Regions from separate parts of the Paenibacillus sp. CFBP 13594 genome, predicted to be linked through region 2. Evidence: a T-box and tRNA genes for the amino acid it is inferred to sense, from the RefSeq annotation. Region 2 holds a T-box; the other holds one or more tRNA genes.

Region 1 (8,080 bases), on a different contig from region 2:
TGGAAAGGAATCTTCTGCTCATGGAATTATCAAGGTCTCAGCAATTAGCTCAAGAGCATGTAACCAATTATGCAAGAAGCCGCAAAAATGAGGCGGAGCAAACCATTAGGGAAATCCTTCGTATGTCCAACATCGAGCTGAAGACATTTGAAGATGCTATCACTAAACTAAAATCTCATGCAAGTATCGCGCTACACTTTCACCCAGATCGATTAGATCCGAATATGAAAAGCGTGGCTGAGGCACTACTTGAGCAGGGGGTTTATAAAAGTCAGTTTGAGACTTTCTTATCGAATGGAAGTGTATCCGCATTTTCAGGCGGTGAACGTGACGTTTGGGAGAATAAAATGTTTGGCGGAGCGTACCAAATTAATGGCTCAACCAATAGCGAACGTCCCAAGTATGGGGCGCTCAATGTCATGTTACATCCCGATGGACCTGCTCCGCGTTTTGGATCATGTTATTTCCTTTTATCCACTGAGGTCTCTCAGCGTTGCACGTATACATATTTGGATTCTCACCAAGACCCTGAGGAAAAGGGAACGTATGAGGAGTTTGACCTCGTTTTGGCTGCTCTTATGAGGGATGTATTTTATAATAATTTTGCCATTGGTGAAAGAAATCTAACAGTTCAAAAGTTAATTGACCATATGCTCATCAATCTTGAGAAATCATTCCGAAATCCATCAAACCAAGAGCCACACCGAAATCTGGACCATTATATCGAAGCTCAGGTTCATGGTGATATTTCCCTTGAAAAAGATGTAAAGATTCTTGTTGCCGACCCATCATTTAAAGGCACACATACAGGACGAATCTTAGAGCAGATATGTTTAAAGTATTCCATTGATCTCCACTGGCACATGGGCTTTACACTATTGGTAGATGACGTTCCTATGGATTTTCGAGGTCCTTCGATGCCTTCACTAGCCAAGAGAATTGCAAAAAGTGATTTGATTGATGCAAATATCATTGGTTCTGCAGCTATGGACCTGAAACGAAATCCAAGTCATTGGAGTGATAGAGGAACCTACAAAGAAGTTCTACAAGAATTAAAATTACTTTGGCATGTCTTAGTGAGATATGGAAAACCAATGAACAAGTAAAACGGTTTTCGAGATAAAAATATTGAATATGTAGTGATAACAATGCTAAAATACCAACTTCTTTTCCCTACCTGTCTGCGTATCTCTTGAATTTTAATTTGTTACTCAATAATAGTACTCTAACGACCTTGAGCGCCTAGCCGTTCAAGGTTGTTTTTTATCATTCAAACGGATTACTGACTATACATTTATCTATGAATCTGCTGTCACAAAAACGAACGTATGTTTTATAATTACATTGACTTTTTGTCCTGGCAATAATATATTGTTGTCAGGACAAAAAAAGAGGTGAAGCAAATGTCCGCCAAAAAGATGGGGCGGCCTAAGTCTGACAAACCCAAAAGCAGAACGATTGAGATACGTGTTGACGAGGAAATTATGAACAAGCTCGATATTTCGGCTGAGAAGCTGAATACGAATCGATCAGACATCGTTCGCAAAGGGATTGAGAAGATTTACGACGAGCTCCAAAAATAGAAAAAGGAAGCAGCGTTCGTCCCTCGAAGAACAGCGCTACTTCCTAACCCACAATCACTTGAATGAGCGACTGCATAAATATCCTACCATGTGCAGAACGTTCATTCAAGTGAGGTGCGTATTGATATACAGGAGGATGCACATGAATTCGATATTAGAAGCATTATATAATGGACGACTTCGACCGGATGAGATGATGATGCCGACACATCCTGAATACCAAGCGTTAGGGCGGCAGATTGCAGCTCTGACAGAGCAGTGGAAGAATCGATTGAGCGAGAACGAATTCCGTGAGCTTGAACAGTTATTTGACTTGTGTGGCAGATGTGAGGGCATGCATACGGAAGCAGCGTTTGCACAAGGTTTTCGTCTGGGTGCCAACATGCTAATTGAAGTCATGAGTCAGCGTGAGGAATCAGTGCTGGAGTTTAATTAAGTTTAACGATGTGAGCAGAGATCCGGTTTACTTTTACAGCTAAATTCTCAGGGAATGACGTGCATACAACAGACTCATGTTTGCACCATAAAATGGTATCATAAATTGATTATAACAAAGCCCTCAAATCCTCTCTGCATTCAGCAGCAGGGTTCGAGGGCTTCACTTAAACATAGAGTTAACAATTTATATATAGGGAAAGAACCTGTTAAACAATTTGTTCCTTAATCGGCAATATTTCCTGCCATCTTCAGACGGCGAGCAATTTCCTTAAAGTCTTCTTGCGAAATGCCTGGGGCGAATTCTTCTTCCACCGCAGGGGCTTCTGGAATCGGGAATCCTTCAGGTATCCCTTGGATGACTTCAAGAGGTTGTCCATCTTCGGGGTGAGTCCCTTTCCAGATCTGGCCGATCGCATTGAAGTCTTTATCACTATAGGTGTACAGCTTGGTGTGTACCCCTTTTTCTTCATATTTACGAGCCTCGTTGAAGGCTTTGTTGTTCAGTGAAGGAATAGGAACCAGCTTGGTCACATTTACGCCAGTTGCAATCTCAAGTGCTTTCGCATATGCGACAACATGAACGCCGCCACGTACCAGCAGGAAACCAACTACTTCCCGGGCTGCCGGGTGATCCGTCATCTCATATACTTTCATTTTATGGGTACGAGCGCCACATTCTAAGAAGAAGTTATGCAGCAGATCCTCGACCAGGTTGCCACTGTTGAAGACGTTTGCTCCCGTCCATGGATTACCCATAGAGTCGAAAGGCATTGCGCCTTGTGCACCTGCCAGATAGTGATACGACAGACGAGCATCTTTCACCGAACCTAGCGGCGTATCGTCGGGTTCTTTGTACTCGGTTGAGCCTCTGAGGCACTTGTTAATCCCATGAGACACGAGTTCAACATGACCCAATTCTTCAGCCGTAATGCTCATGACGAGGTCATAGAAGGGCTTTAGCTTTTCTTTGGATCGAAAATTAAACGATTGATAGAGGTAGTTGTTCAACGTTGACATTTCTCCGAATTTGCCGCCGAGCAATTCTTGTATAGCTGCCGCAGCATTCGGATCTGGCTTCTCGACATTGGGAATCTCAATTAGGATTTCATCCAAGCGTTTGAACATTCGGGTGTAACCTCCTCAGATTGGTATTGCAGATCGTGTAGGGTTTCAGATCGTGGAGTCACTCTGTCATGGCCTATTACACGTTTGTTGGGTTTTTTAAACAAAAAACCAACCAAATGGGACTTAAGTATTGCATATCAAATGCTGCATATCTTCTCCCTGTTGTTATTTCCAATTCGGTGAATTTTATGTATAATCTAACCTCTAAATGGAGCTTCCAGATACAAGAGAATTAAAGTACATAAAGGAGTTTAAGATGAACAAACGTTGGGTAAAAATAGCGTGGATTCCGATGTTTCTAATGATTCAGATGTACATAAGCAGCGAGCCTGTCACAGCATATGACGTTACAAACGAGGTTCAGGTGGATGAAGAAACACGGCAGTTACTTGAGAAGAAATACGGGTTGGAACGTCCTGAGGAGCCGAAGACACAACAACACGTTTTCTCAGGTGACTGGGGAATGAGCTTTCGGACGGAGCCTCCTGATTCGTTTGACCGGCTTGTTCATGTGGTTCCTTTTTCCCTACGGCCACTGGCCTGGATCTTTCGTTTATTCGTGTAAAATGAAAGCCGGACGGGCAATATAACAGAAACATATTGTCCCAAGGAGTGAGTGAAATGAGAATGCTCATCGTTACAATACTTACGGTTATGCTTAGTTTAACGGGATTCACACCTGCCTCGGCTACGGGTGGAGCCATCCCGGATTATGCGAAGTGGGGAATTATTGCGGTCAAAGAAACACAGACCAAGTATAATGTGGATATTTTGGACTATAAGCATATCGGTCGTACCTCCCTAACAGCGGATCAATCACGGGAACAGTTCAAGCTGTGGGTTCGTGCTAAAGACGGCAAGCAATTCGCAGTCTATGTAAATGTTGATTTTAATCCATCTACACAACAGTTAAAGAAAGTGCAATTTTCGGAATCGGATCGACACTGATCCGCTACTGAACTTGGTCATTACAAGCCATGTTTCATATTAGCTATACTATGGGTTGAACCAGACTGCCTTGATCATTAAGGTGAAGGTCTGGTTTTTTATTTTACAAAATCCTTTTTTTACTATTGAATAAAGAACTTATGTTCGCATATAATATGAAATACAAACAAATGTTCTTATCGGAGGGATGATTATGCTAGGGAAATATATTGGCCAGATGGTGGAGCTTGTCTACATGGATCGTGCAGGGCAGATTACGCAGCGACAGATTCGAATTAACAGTGTACGTGGCGGGATGATTAGAGCATCAGCGGGAAAAGAAGGCTCACCCCGAACATTTCTGGAGCAAGGTATTCTGGCATGGCGTCCTGTTACGGATCTGAATGGGGAGGTAAAGTATGCTGAACGACTTTGAACGCAAGATTTTACGTATTTTGGTGAACTATACAGGACAACGGCGCAGGCTGCCGCGTATGGATGAACTGGAGAACAAGACGGGACGAAGCAGAGCTTACATTCATGAGTCTTTGCTGGAGCTTGAACGAACCGGGCACATCGCGTGGGAGAATCGGTCTACTCTCGAAGGTATACAGATTTTACAGGCATGGGAACAGGTACAACAGCCGATTCGCAAAAGCCAACCTTCCGGTGATTCCGTAAAATATTTTACGGACTACTAATCATAATAAGAAAACGCCAACCCGGATATCCGGATCGGCGCTTACTGTGTCACATGTACGACATGTGCATCTATTTTAGAAATGGGGAAGTTGGTCCAGGTTGTTGGTTGGATCACCGTCGGCATCGCCGCGAATGTACATTTCGCCATCCTTGCCTTTAAATACATTCACACCGGCAATAGCACCAGCTTTTACTTCTGCAAGTGCTTGCTGATAATCCAGTACACGTCCTGCTGAAGTCTGAAAAGCTGTCAGGTCACCGTCACCATTTTTCTGTACTGCTGTGAAACTCTCGCGTGTCGTTTGATCCATGATGTCACACTCTCCTTATATGACGAGATAGGAATCTGTTTACCTGATTAGCCTATCCGAATTCATGGGAAGTATGCATCATATGCTGATCAGACTTGCCAATGCCGAAGTTTTACAAGCTCTTTCTCATACGAACATGCAGAATATCTGCATCATAAAAAGGTTCTTCCGAAATCACTTCATAACCCAGTTTTTCATAGAATTTCTGTGCCTGACATTGAGCATCCAGTACAGAATAGGATAAGCCGAGTTCACGTGCTCGCTCCTCCATCGCGAGCAGAAGCACACGTCCATAACCAAATGAACGATGAGATTTAAGCACTGCGATTCGCTGCATTTTGGCCGTATCCTTGCTGTAATAGATCAGACGTCCTGTGGCTACAGCTTGGCCATCCGTACTTAACAATACATGATGCACATCTGGACTGATGACATCAAATTGATCAATCTCAATCTCGGCAGGCACCTGTTGCTCGATCACAAAAACGTGATGGCGAATTCCCAGGGCTTGCTCCAGTTGTTCTTCTGTCGATACATAACTAATCTCAGCTGCCAATTCCATTCCTTCTTTCTGCTCTTGCGCGACATATCAGACTGAATTATACAAAAAAATGTTTTTCCTGTATAGTGAAGTCTGGAACATATTGGGAGAGGAGGGGATAGTGATGGGCATGACAGGCATCATGGTCATTACCTTGTTAATGTCGGCGGGAATGATTACTCTGTTGTATTACGTTACGAAGAAAGCATACTCACGCAAGTGGGATGAAGATGAGTAATTCATCTGTTAACCTTCACGGCAAGACTTCACTGCTTCCTCGCGGAGAATATACATCTTGAATTACAGATTTGGAGTATACGTCCAGCCAAACGGGAAGAGATTCACCATTTTCATTGGGCTGTTTTAACTGTTGGAATTGAACTGTATGTTCATCCCTCTCTAAGCTGCAACCAGTAACGGTTGTACTGAGAATCACAAGCCCAGCAAAGAGAAAGAAGCATTTGGTAAATGTATATTTATTGGATGTTGACCGTTTTGTTAAGTTTCTCATAGGGAATTCACCTCGTTGTAGAAATGGTAATCTTTCCTTTATTGTGCACCATTTCGGGTGAATTATAACCAAATAAATCATTGACAATGAACACGGTTACTTGATATGATACTGTTACTTGATTGGGAAACATTTATATATCATGATCTGTTAGCTCAGCTGGGAGAGCACTATCTTGACAGGGTAGGGGTCAGTGGTTCGAGCCCACTACAGATCATACACGAGAAGCCTTACGATGTAGGCTTCTTTTCTTTTTTTACATACAAACATGAATGAGATTTGAGAAAGCTTCATGTTCTTTTCCTTTTTTTAAACAAAACTTAAATAAAACATAAATTCAACGTAAGGTTCCTCTTCTATACTTGGTTCTGAGGTCATCATAGAACAGGAGAAGGAGAGAACTAATGAATTATTCAAACCCATTTACATCAAAGTTAGCCAGAGTAGGGATTGCGGGTACACTGGCTTTAATACTGGCAACAAGCCCACTTGCCAGCATGGGGGTTGTGGCAGCGGAAGCAGTCCCACCTGTATCTACGAAGATACATAACACACAGAAAGACTCTTTAGAGCAGGCCCCGATTCAATACCAGATCCATGCTCGATTAAATGAGAAGGACATGACGATCCAGGGGAGCGAGAAGGTAACGTATCGCAACACAAGCAAGGATACCCTCCAGCAGTTGGTCCTTCATACATATGCTGACGCAAACCTCTCCAAGTCTACACAGGCGAGCATGTACCAACAGCATAATGAAAAGATTAGTGAAGATCACCCGGAGAAGACAGCGGAGGACTTTCTGGGTGGCATCGATATTCAGGCTGTAACAGCAGATAGCCAATCTCTCGATTTCCATAAGGAAAACCAAGCGTTGACCGTGCAGTTGAAAGAGCCCGTTCAACCAGGCGAATCTGTATCATTCCAACTGGAGTTTCAGTTGAATATACCCTATGGCTCACAGCGAGTTTCCTACTACAAGGACATGATCAATGGTGCGCACTGGTTCCCGGTGATGTCTGTTTACGACGAGGTTAAGCATCAATGGAACAAGGCACCGTATAGTCGAACTTTTGAGAGCGATTATTACACCTCATCGGACTTTGAAGTTCAATTTAATGTGCCTGAGGAGTATCAGGTAGCCATGCTTGGCTCTATCACCACTCAAGACAGTACAGAACATGGACGTAAAATTGTTTCTGCCGTAGCCGAGAATACGAGAGAGTTTGTTTTCTTTGCCAGTCCTAATCTTCAAGTGGAGCGCGCTACCCGTAACGGTCTGACGGTGGAATACTATTATTACAACGATGATCCATCCAAGAAAAAGATAGTTGACCGGTACATTAATCAGGCATTCAAGGTCATCGATTTTTATAGTGAGAAATATGGCAAGTATCCCTATCCAGAGTTCCGAATTGTCGAGACGTATGTACAAGGCGTTGCCGTGGAGTATGCGAGGCTCATCCAGATGGGACAGATTCAAAATGGTGCTATTCCAGAAGAAGACACAACCTTTGTTCATGAAATAGCGCATCAGTGGTTCCATGCATTGATCGGTAATAACTCGGAGACCGAATCCTTCCTGGATGAAGGCTTTGCCGATTTCTCCATGGTGTATTTTGCAGAGAAACAGGGAGATAAGTTAAATGGGTTCAGATCCGTACAGTTTGATACGGCGCCCGTAGAGATGGCGATTGCGTCAACAAACGATGAAGCTGGGGATTTAGCAGGTTTGGTATATTATCAGAAGGGAAGACAAGCGATCTATCAGCTTTACCGTACCGTCGGCGAAGAGAAATTTGACGAGTTCATGAGAACATATTTCAAACGCTACGTGTACCAGAATGCAACTTTAGAGGGGCTGCTTCACACCATTGAAGATGTGCTTGGTAAGGAAGTACGTTCAGAAATGCAGATGGCCCTATATCAGCCTAACTTTGTCTT
Region 2 (8,080 bases):
GCTCCAACAGGACCGATCTATCAGGCGGGTACACTTAGTGGGAACCCGCTGGCTATGGCAGCAGGATATACCACGCTCAAATTGTTAACACCAGAGGTCTATGATCGTCTGGAGACATTGTCTGCACGTCTGCAAGCCGGATTCGAGAAAAATGCAGCTGAGACGGGTATTGCGATAACCATTAACCGTGTGGGTTCCATGGTTTGTCCATTCTTCAGTGCCGTTCAAGTAACCAATTATGATATTGCCAAAGAAAGCAATCTGGATCAATTCCGTCGTTATTTTGCGGCCATGATTGATCATGGTGTGAGTGTTGCACCTTCGCAATACGAAGGCATGTTTGTCTCTGGTGTGCACACAGAGCAGGATATTGACGATACGATTGAGGCGAATCGTAAAGCTCTTCAATCGCTATGACCATCAAAAGTTGGAAACGCCGCGGGGAATGGCTTGAGCTGATGCCAGGGAAAGCCGTGACAGGCAGTTCGGACAAACCGATGGCCGCAGAGCAATGGTTATTGTCTGAACTTCAGTTTCCGGAGAAATTGCTTCGTCAGCTGAAAGCAAACCAAGGAATACAACTTGCAGGGGACCGGCTTCGGCTGGCCCTTTTTGCGTCCCAGCCAATCGATGTTGAGCCACGCTGGGCTGATGTGGATGTATTGTATGAGGATGATTTCTGTCTGGTTATGCACAAACCGGCAGGTATGAAACTGCATCCAGATGGAAGCCGTACCGATCAGGCCATCACGCTGGATCATGTGGTTGCCTCCTATTATGAAATGAACGGAATACAGGCGAGCGTTCGCCATGTTCATCGACTGGATGAGGATACAACCGGACCTGTTCTGTATGCCAAAAATGCTTTTGCTCTCGCCAAACTGGATGAAGCGATGCGTCGCAAAGAGATTGGTCGCCATTATATAGCCATTGCAGGTGGACAAATCCCCCTTGAACTCCACAAAATTGATGCTCCGATTGGTAAGGATAGACATCACAAGCAGCGCAGACGAGTCTCGGAAGGTGGACAGGAAGCTGTTACTCGTGTGGAGATCGTTGAAGTGTGGGAACGAGCAACCCTTGTGCGATTAAAGCTGGATACAGGACGAACACACCAAATTCGTGTACACCTGAGTTACGCGGGACATCCGCTTATTGGTGATGCGTTGTATGGAGGTAGAGCGGATGCCATTGGACGACAAGCACTTCACGGAGAGATGCTTAAGTTTGGTCATCCGTTAACCGGAGCGATGATTGAAGTGAATGATCCTTGGCCATCCGATTTCACACAATTGGCAGAACGTGAAAAGGTGTATTCATAAATGATATAGAGCGAACTTTAATAGTTACACGAGAACGGAGAGGACAGAAATAACGTGAAGAAGCGGAGCGTTCGCCTAAAAGCTTTCTGAAAGAACGCTGCATCGGAAGCATATGCTTCGCCGTTATCCCCGGATTTGCTCTTTGAAGAAGGGAATCAAAAAAAATCTGGGGATAACAGTGATCGGAAGGTTATTCTGTCATCGAGTGGCTAGGTGCAACATTCTCTATTTCGCTTTATATAACAAGGTTTTTCAAAAGGTGGCATGCTCATCTCATTCAAGGCATATAGATGGGGTAACGAAGGATTTGGACCATGGATCAGTCCCATGAGAAGGATCATGGTGAACATATGCCGAAAGGAGGACGCCACCTTTGTTGAATCAACCTTATGGTTTGCGGTTCGATATTTATGAGCGCGTTCATTTGTCTGAGGGAGTCCCTGCGATTGAGGAATTGGAGGAAATTGAACTATACCCGCGCATTCAAGTCATAGGGCAGGATGATCATGCCACGTTAAGAGGGCATCTTTTGCTTACAGGTGCGTACAGAGGAGAAAATGAGGCTTCAGAGGAGCTCAAACATTTCATTCCCGTGGAGATCACAGTGCCTCTGAACCGGGTCAGATCGATTGAGGATATTTCCATCGAGATCGAAAATTTTGACGTGGATCTGTTATCCAATCGTAGTCTGAATATTACTGGCGTTTTGTCGCTGCGAGGCATCGAGGGCTTTCCTGTTGAAGAGCCACAAGTTTGGTCAGCAGATGAATTTACGGTAGTCCACTCACCGGATGCTCAGCAATCCAACCGTTCCGATGAAGCAGAACAGACAGGTAGCGACCCCAACACATTTGCACAAGAGTATCTGCTCCAGCGGAGTGAGGAAGAGAGACTTGCGAATGCGGCAGAACTTGCATATGGTGCCCCGGAATATCATCAGGAATATGCGAACTTATCATCGGCCGAGTCACTTCAATCTGAGGAGCAAAGTGCGGAGTATGCTAACGAAAACAGACAACCTGATGCAGACGAAGATCCCGCATCTCTGACAGAGAATGGAGATGAATTGGCATCCCATGAGCAATACAGTGAACCTTCTCCGATCTCGTCATTTATGGCTGAGACCGCTGATCGGTTAGCTTCTTACCCTGAGTCGGAACCAGTGCTGCCTCTGGAAGAAGAGTCTTTAGCGTGGTCCGAGCCTTCTGGGGATGCATTGCCTGAGGAGCCTAGAAATTCAGATCAAGTAGTCCCAGAGCCTACTGCTCAATCATCTAATGAGTTTGCAGCACCAGATGTACCGGACGCACCAGATGTATGGCATTTCGAATCAGCGAGATCTGTACCTCAGCAGGAGAATCAGGCAGTTGATGTTCCGGTTGAACCACAGGCGGAGAACTGGCAAGGTGTATTCGGTTCGTCCGAAGCAGGCAATGCAGAGGAAGAACGTCCGTCTTTTGAAGCGACTGGGGTAGATGAGTTTGTGCAGAACGAAGCATTTGTTCCTGAACCTGTTGCTGAGACGGAAGACAAGCCGGAGCTGAAGGTTGCTTTTGGCAGCAAAAAGGAATCCGCACCACGACAAGAGGAGGGTGTAGGTATCTCTTCCTTGTTATCCTCTGGCAGATCAGCACGGGATGCTGAAGTAGAGAGAGGCGAAGAGGTTCCAGTCGGTGTGATACAGGAAGAAACGTATGCACCTGAGGATGTGGAATGGAAGAATCTGTTCCTGGGAACGATCGTGGACCAGACGCCATTCCGTAAGGTGAAACTGTGTATCGTCCAGCGGGAAGATACACTGGATGCCATTGCAGATCGATACCAATTGAGCACGAGGGAACTTCAGTTGTATAACCGATTATCTGAACAAGTTGTGGAAGAAGGTCAGATATTGTACATCCCTTAATCCGTAGTTAAAGCCTTCGTTACGACCCGTGATCCCCTTGAGGATTGCGGGTTTTTGCATGTTTCGTCCTAAACCTGCATTCCAGCGCTCTTTATCCGCTGTTGTCAGGTTGACTATCGCGCACGAGCAAGGTATGATGTGTGTAGGTTTTTTGAAGAACAACGTGGAACGGGAGTAGTAGACAGTATGACCTTTCAGAGAGTGGAATTGCAACGCTGTGAGATTCCGCAGGAACCAACTGATCGAAGTCGCCCGGGAGTTGCCTGTTTGAATACAAGGGATAAATGAGATTTATCGTCATTTATTTCTGAGGTAGGATGGGCCGGTAGCAGCCGTTATCTGCTTGAAGTGTCACGTCATGTACAGAGGGTGAAGTCTATCTTGCTGTTGGCGTGAAACAAAGGTGGTACCGCGAAAGCTAACCTTTCGTCCTTTGATGGATGAAAGGTTTTTTTTGTTTTTTTTGGCGAAGATGATGAAGATGAAGTAACGGAGGAATGACACATGTCTGAGGAAAAAAAATCAGCTGCAACAGAAATGCCGACCACTTACGATCCTAAAGCGGCAGAGGACAAATGGTACTCCACCTGGATGGAGCGCGGATATTTCAAAGCCGGTCAACGTAAAGATGCCGAACCGTATACGATTGTAATTCCACCCCCAAATGTGACCGGGATGCTGCACATCGGGCATGCGCTCGACTTTACACTACAGGATATTCTGATCCGCACCAAACGGATGCAGGGTTATGATGCACTGTGGCTTCCGGGTTCCGACCATGCAGGTATTGCTACCCAAACCAAAGTGGAGCAGAAGCTGCGTGAAGAAGGTCTGACCCGTTATGATCTGGGACGTGAGAAGTTTCTGGAGAAAGTATGGGACTGGAAAGATCAATATGCAACTACCATCCGTCAGCAATGGGGCAAAATGGGATTGTCGCTTGATTACTCACGTGAACGTTTTACGCTGGATGAAGGTCTGTCCCAAGCGGTTCGTAAAGTATTTGTTCAACTGTATGAAAAAGGCCTTATTTACCGAGGCAAACGCATCATTAACTGGGACCCGGTGAACCGGACAGCTCTGTCCGACATTGAGGTTGAATATAAAGAGGTTCAGGGTCATTTGTACCATCTGCGGTACCCGCTCAAAGATGGAAGTGGCTACGTTACCGTGGCAACAACGCGTCCAGAAACGATGCTGGGTGATACAGCAGTTGCTGTTCATCCGAAGGATGAGCGCTATGCAGATATGATTGGTAAAGTGCTTGTACTGCCTATCATTGGACGAGAAATTCCAATTATCGCTGATGATTACGTGGATAAAGAATTTGGAAGTGGTGCTGTTAAAATCACGCCTGCGCATGATCCAAATGACTTTGAAGTAGGTCTTCGTCATGACCTGCCTCAGATTACGGTAATGGATGAGAGCGGCACAATGAATGCTGAGGCAGGCAAGTATCAGGGACTGGATCGCAGTGACTGCCGCAAGCAGATTGTTGCTGACTTGAAAGAGCAGGGCGTATTGATCAACATTGAGGATCACACGCATCAGGTGGGACACAGTGAACGTACGGGAGCTGTTGTTGAGCCGTATCTGTCTACACAGTGGTTCGTTGAGATGAAGCCACTTGCAGAGAGAGCGATTAAGAAGCAACAGAGCGGCGAAGGGGTTAATTTTGTTCCAGATCGTTTTGAGAAAACCTATCTGAACTGGATCGAGAACGTTCGTGACTGGTGTATTTCCCGTCAACTGTGGTGGGGACATCGTATTCCGGCCTGGTATGATGAGGAAACGGGTGAAATCATTGTATCTGCTGAAGATCCGACAACGCTGCCAGAGTATGCTGGACGCAAGCTCAGACAGGACGAAGATGTACTCGATACTTGGTTTAGCTCCGGCTTATGGCCGTTCTCCACGCTAGGCTGGCCGGAAGATACGGAAGATCTGAAACGTTATTATCCGACAAGTGTACTTGTGACAGGGTATGACATCATATATTTCTGGGTTGCACGTATGATTTTCACTGCACTGGAATTCACGGATGAGATTCCGTTTAAGGATGTGCTGATGCATGGTCTTGTTCGTGATGCAGATGGACGCAAAATGTCCAAATCATTGGGCAACGGTGTAGATCCGCTGGATGTGATCGAGAAATATGGCGCAGACGCAATGCGTTACATGATCTCAACCAGCAGCACGCCAGGCCAGGATCTCCGTTTCCGTTGGGAACGGGTGGAGCAGGCTCGTAATTTTGCCAACAAGATCTGGAACGCTTCGCGCTTTGCATTGATGAATCTGGAAGGATTCACTTATGAGGAACGTGACATTAGCGGAGAGCTTGGTACAGCGGATTATTGGATTTTGCACCGTCTGAACGAAACTTCCCGCGATATTACGCGTCTAATCGAAGCGTATGAGTTTGGGGAAACGGGTCGTGTGTTGTATAACTTTATCTGGGATGACCTGTGTGACTGGTACATTGAGTTTGCTAAGCTGTCCTTCTATGGGGAAGATCCGGTTGCCAAGAAGAAAACACAATCCGTGCTGGCTTATGTGCTGGATCAGACCATGCGCCTGATTCATCCGTTTATGCCATACATCTCCGAAGAGATCTGGCAGCATCTGCCACATGAAGGTGAGACGATTACGTTGGCAGCATGGCCGGTATATGATCCTGCTCTGGAGAACCCGGAGGCTGTTGCCGAGATGAACCTGCTCATGGATACCATTCGTGCAGTTCGGAACATTCGTGCAGAAGTGAACGTGCCTATGAGCAAAAAGATCGAATTGATGGTAAAAGCAAATAGCCCTGAAGCGTCCAGCATCATCGAACGTAACAGTCATTACATCAAACGTTTCTGTAACACGTCCGAGTTCGATAGTGGGCTGGATCTAAGCTCCCCGGATAAGGCGATGACTGCAATCATCACAGGGGCAGAACTATACTTGCCGCTGGCTGGTCTTATTGATATCGAACAGGAAGTGGCTCGCCTGGAGAAAGAGTTACAGAACCTTGAGGGCGAAGTACTCCGTGTGGAGAAAAAGCTGTCGAATCAAGGCTTTGTTGCCAAAGCGCCTGCCAAGGTTATTGAGGAAGAGCGCGCCAAGCAAGCAGACTATTCCGATAAACGGGATAAAGTGATTGCACGAATCAAGGAACTGAAAGGTTAATATACTTGGGTCGGATGGAGAGCCATTATGCCATCCGGCCGCTTTTTTCACTCAAACTCGGGACCGAAGGTGAATCAGATGACGGAATTAGACGGGACAGATGCAGCAGCTCCTTTACTTACGTATAACGAGGCCGTGGACTGGATCAATGGCCTTATTCCTTTTGGCATTCGACCTGGATTGGAACGAATCGAGAGTCTGATGTCTATGTTAGGCAATCCTCACCAACGTCTCAAATTTATTCACGTCGCGGGAACGAACGGCAAAGGTTCGACTTGCGCTTTTTTGACGTCAGTGCTTCTTCAGGCTGGATATGATGTGGGTACCTTTACGTCGCCTTATATCACCAAGTTTACGAACCGTTTTCAATACAACGGCGAGGATATTCCGGAAGAGACTTTGTTGAAGATCTCTAACCGTCTGCGCCCGTTGGTTATGGAAATGGCATCTACTCCGCTTGGTTCCCCAACGATGTTTGAGGTGTCCACGGCTCTCGCGCTTCTGTATTATGCAGAAGAGTGCTACCCTGATGTTGTGGTATGGGAGACGGGGCTGGGGGGAAGGATGGACGTAACGAATATTGTTTCGCCTGTTGTGTCCGTCATCACCAACATTGGTATGGATCACACGGATGTGCTTGGAGATACGATTGAGCAGATTGCTGGAGAAAAGGCAGGCATTATCAAGCCGGGAGTACCCGTTGTGACCTGCGCGACGCAACCTGAAGCTGTGAAAGTGATTCAGGAGAAAGCACAGCAGCTTCAATCAAGCCTGTATTTGGCTGGAGATCAATTCTCTTATCATCGACTGGAGAGTAATGAGAACGGACAATCTTTTCATTTTACCGGCCCGTTTCGTGATCTGGACGTTCGCATACGCATGCAAGGCTCACATCAATGTGACAATGCTGCGGCCGCACTGATGGTGCTTGAATTGCTTAGACAATACATGGCATTTATGCTGGATGACAACGATATTGCACTTGGACTGGAGAATGCTTTCTGGGCAGGAAGATTCGAAAAAGTCGTCGATGAACCCCGAATTGTGCTTGATGGAGCACATAATCCGGAAGGGGCAGAGTCACTGGCCAAGAGCATTGTGGATGTCTATCCGCACAACAAGTTAATTTTGATGATGGGTATGTTGGCAAATAAGCATCACGAAGCGTATTTGCAGCATATACTGCCACTAGTGGATACGCTGATCCTGACCGAGCCAGATTTCCGACGCAAAATGGATGCAGCCGAATTGCTGCAGATTGTCGAACGGGTACGTCCCGCCATTGCGAAGCAGGAACTGGAAATCATCGTCGAGCCCGAATGGGCAAAGGCACTTGATCTATTGAAGTCACGGACGGAAGCGGAAGATCTGGGGGTGGTCTCCGGCACACTGTACCTGATTGCGGATGTGCGGGCAGCCCTTTTGCATCAAACCGATTCTGAAAAAGGTTGGTGAAAGTTTTGTTAAATACATCGGAACACGTTCATTTTATAGGGATTGGCGGATATGGCATGAGTGCCATCGCAAGAGTTATGTTGGAAATGGGATACACCGTTACCGGATCGGATGTCGCTTCACAGGAGTTGACCGAGAAGTTGGCAGCCAAGGGAGCGAAAATATATATCGGACATACGGCAGAGCACGTCACTGGAGCAGATCTGGTTGTCTACTCTACGGCAGC

What was found. The T-box of region 2 lies ahead of IFU39_RS29155 (valine--tRNA ligase). A T-box ahead of a tRNA ligase gene usually reads a tRNA of that ligase, here a tRNA-Val.
Region 1: it has a tRNA-Val gene. The T-box ahead of IFU39_RS29155 (valine--tRNA ligase) is inferred to sense a tRNA for this amino acid. The anticodon was not compared.

The regions. Positions count from the first base shown of each region.
Region 1 is NZ_JACYVQ010000005.1:370,959-379,038, reverse strand. Features, by position in the region: gene IFU39_RS18340 (DUF3626 domain-containing protein) at 21-1,106, shown strand; gene IFU39_RS18335 (ribbon-helix-helix domain-containing protein) at 1,404-1,583, shown strand; gene IFU39_RS18330 (DUF6809 family protein) at 1,726-2,019, shown strand; gene IFU39_RS18325 (manganese catalase family protein) at 2,244-3,146, opposite strand; gene IFU39_RS18320 (hypothetical protein) at 3,403-3,711, shown strand; gene IFU39_RS18315 (DUF3889 domain-containing protein) at 3,768-4,094, shown strand; gene IFU39_RS18310 (hypothetical protein) at 4,288-4,509, shown strand; gene IFU39_RS18305 (hypothetical protein) at 4,493-4,774, shown strand; gene IFU39_RS18300 (DUF3892 domain-containing protein) at 4,850-5,086, opposite strand; gene IFU39_RS18295 (GNAT family N-acetyltransferase) at 5,199-5,642, opposite strand; tRNA gene IFU39_RS18290 (tRNA-Val) at 6,283-6,355, shown strand; gene IFU39_RS18285 (M1 family metallopeptidase) at 6,543-8,080, shown strand, end outside.
Region 2 is NZ_JACYVQ010000014.1:23,600-31,679, reverse strand. Features, by position in the region: gene hemL (glutamate-1-semialdehyde 2,1-aminomutase) at 1-417, shown strand, start outside; gene IFU39_RS29165 (RluA family pseudouridine synthase) at 414-1,322, shown strand; gene IFU39_RS33120 (LysM peptidoglycan-binding domain-containing protein) at 1,696-3,228, shown strand; T-box leader at 3,384-3,665, shown strand; gene IFU39_RS29155 (valine--tRNA ligase) at 3,733-6,399, shown strand; gene IFU39_RS29150 (bifunctional folylpolyglutamate synthase/dihydrofolate synthase) at 6,478-7,854, shown strand; gene murC (UDP-N-acetylmuramate--L-alanine ligase) at 7,911-8,080, shown strand, end outside.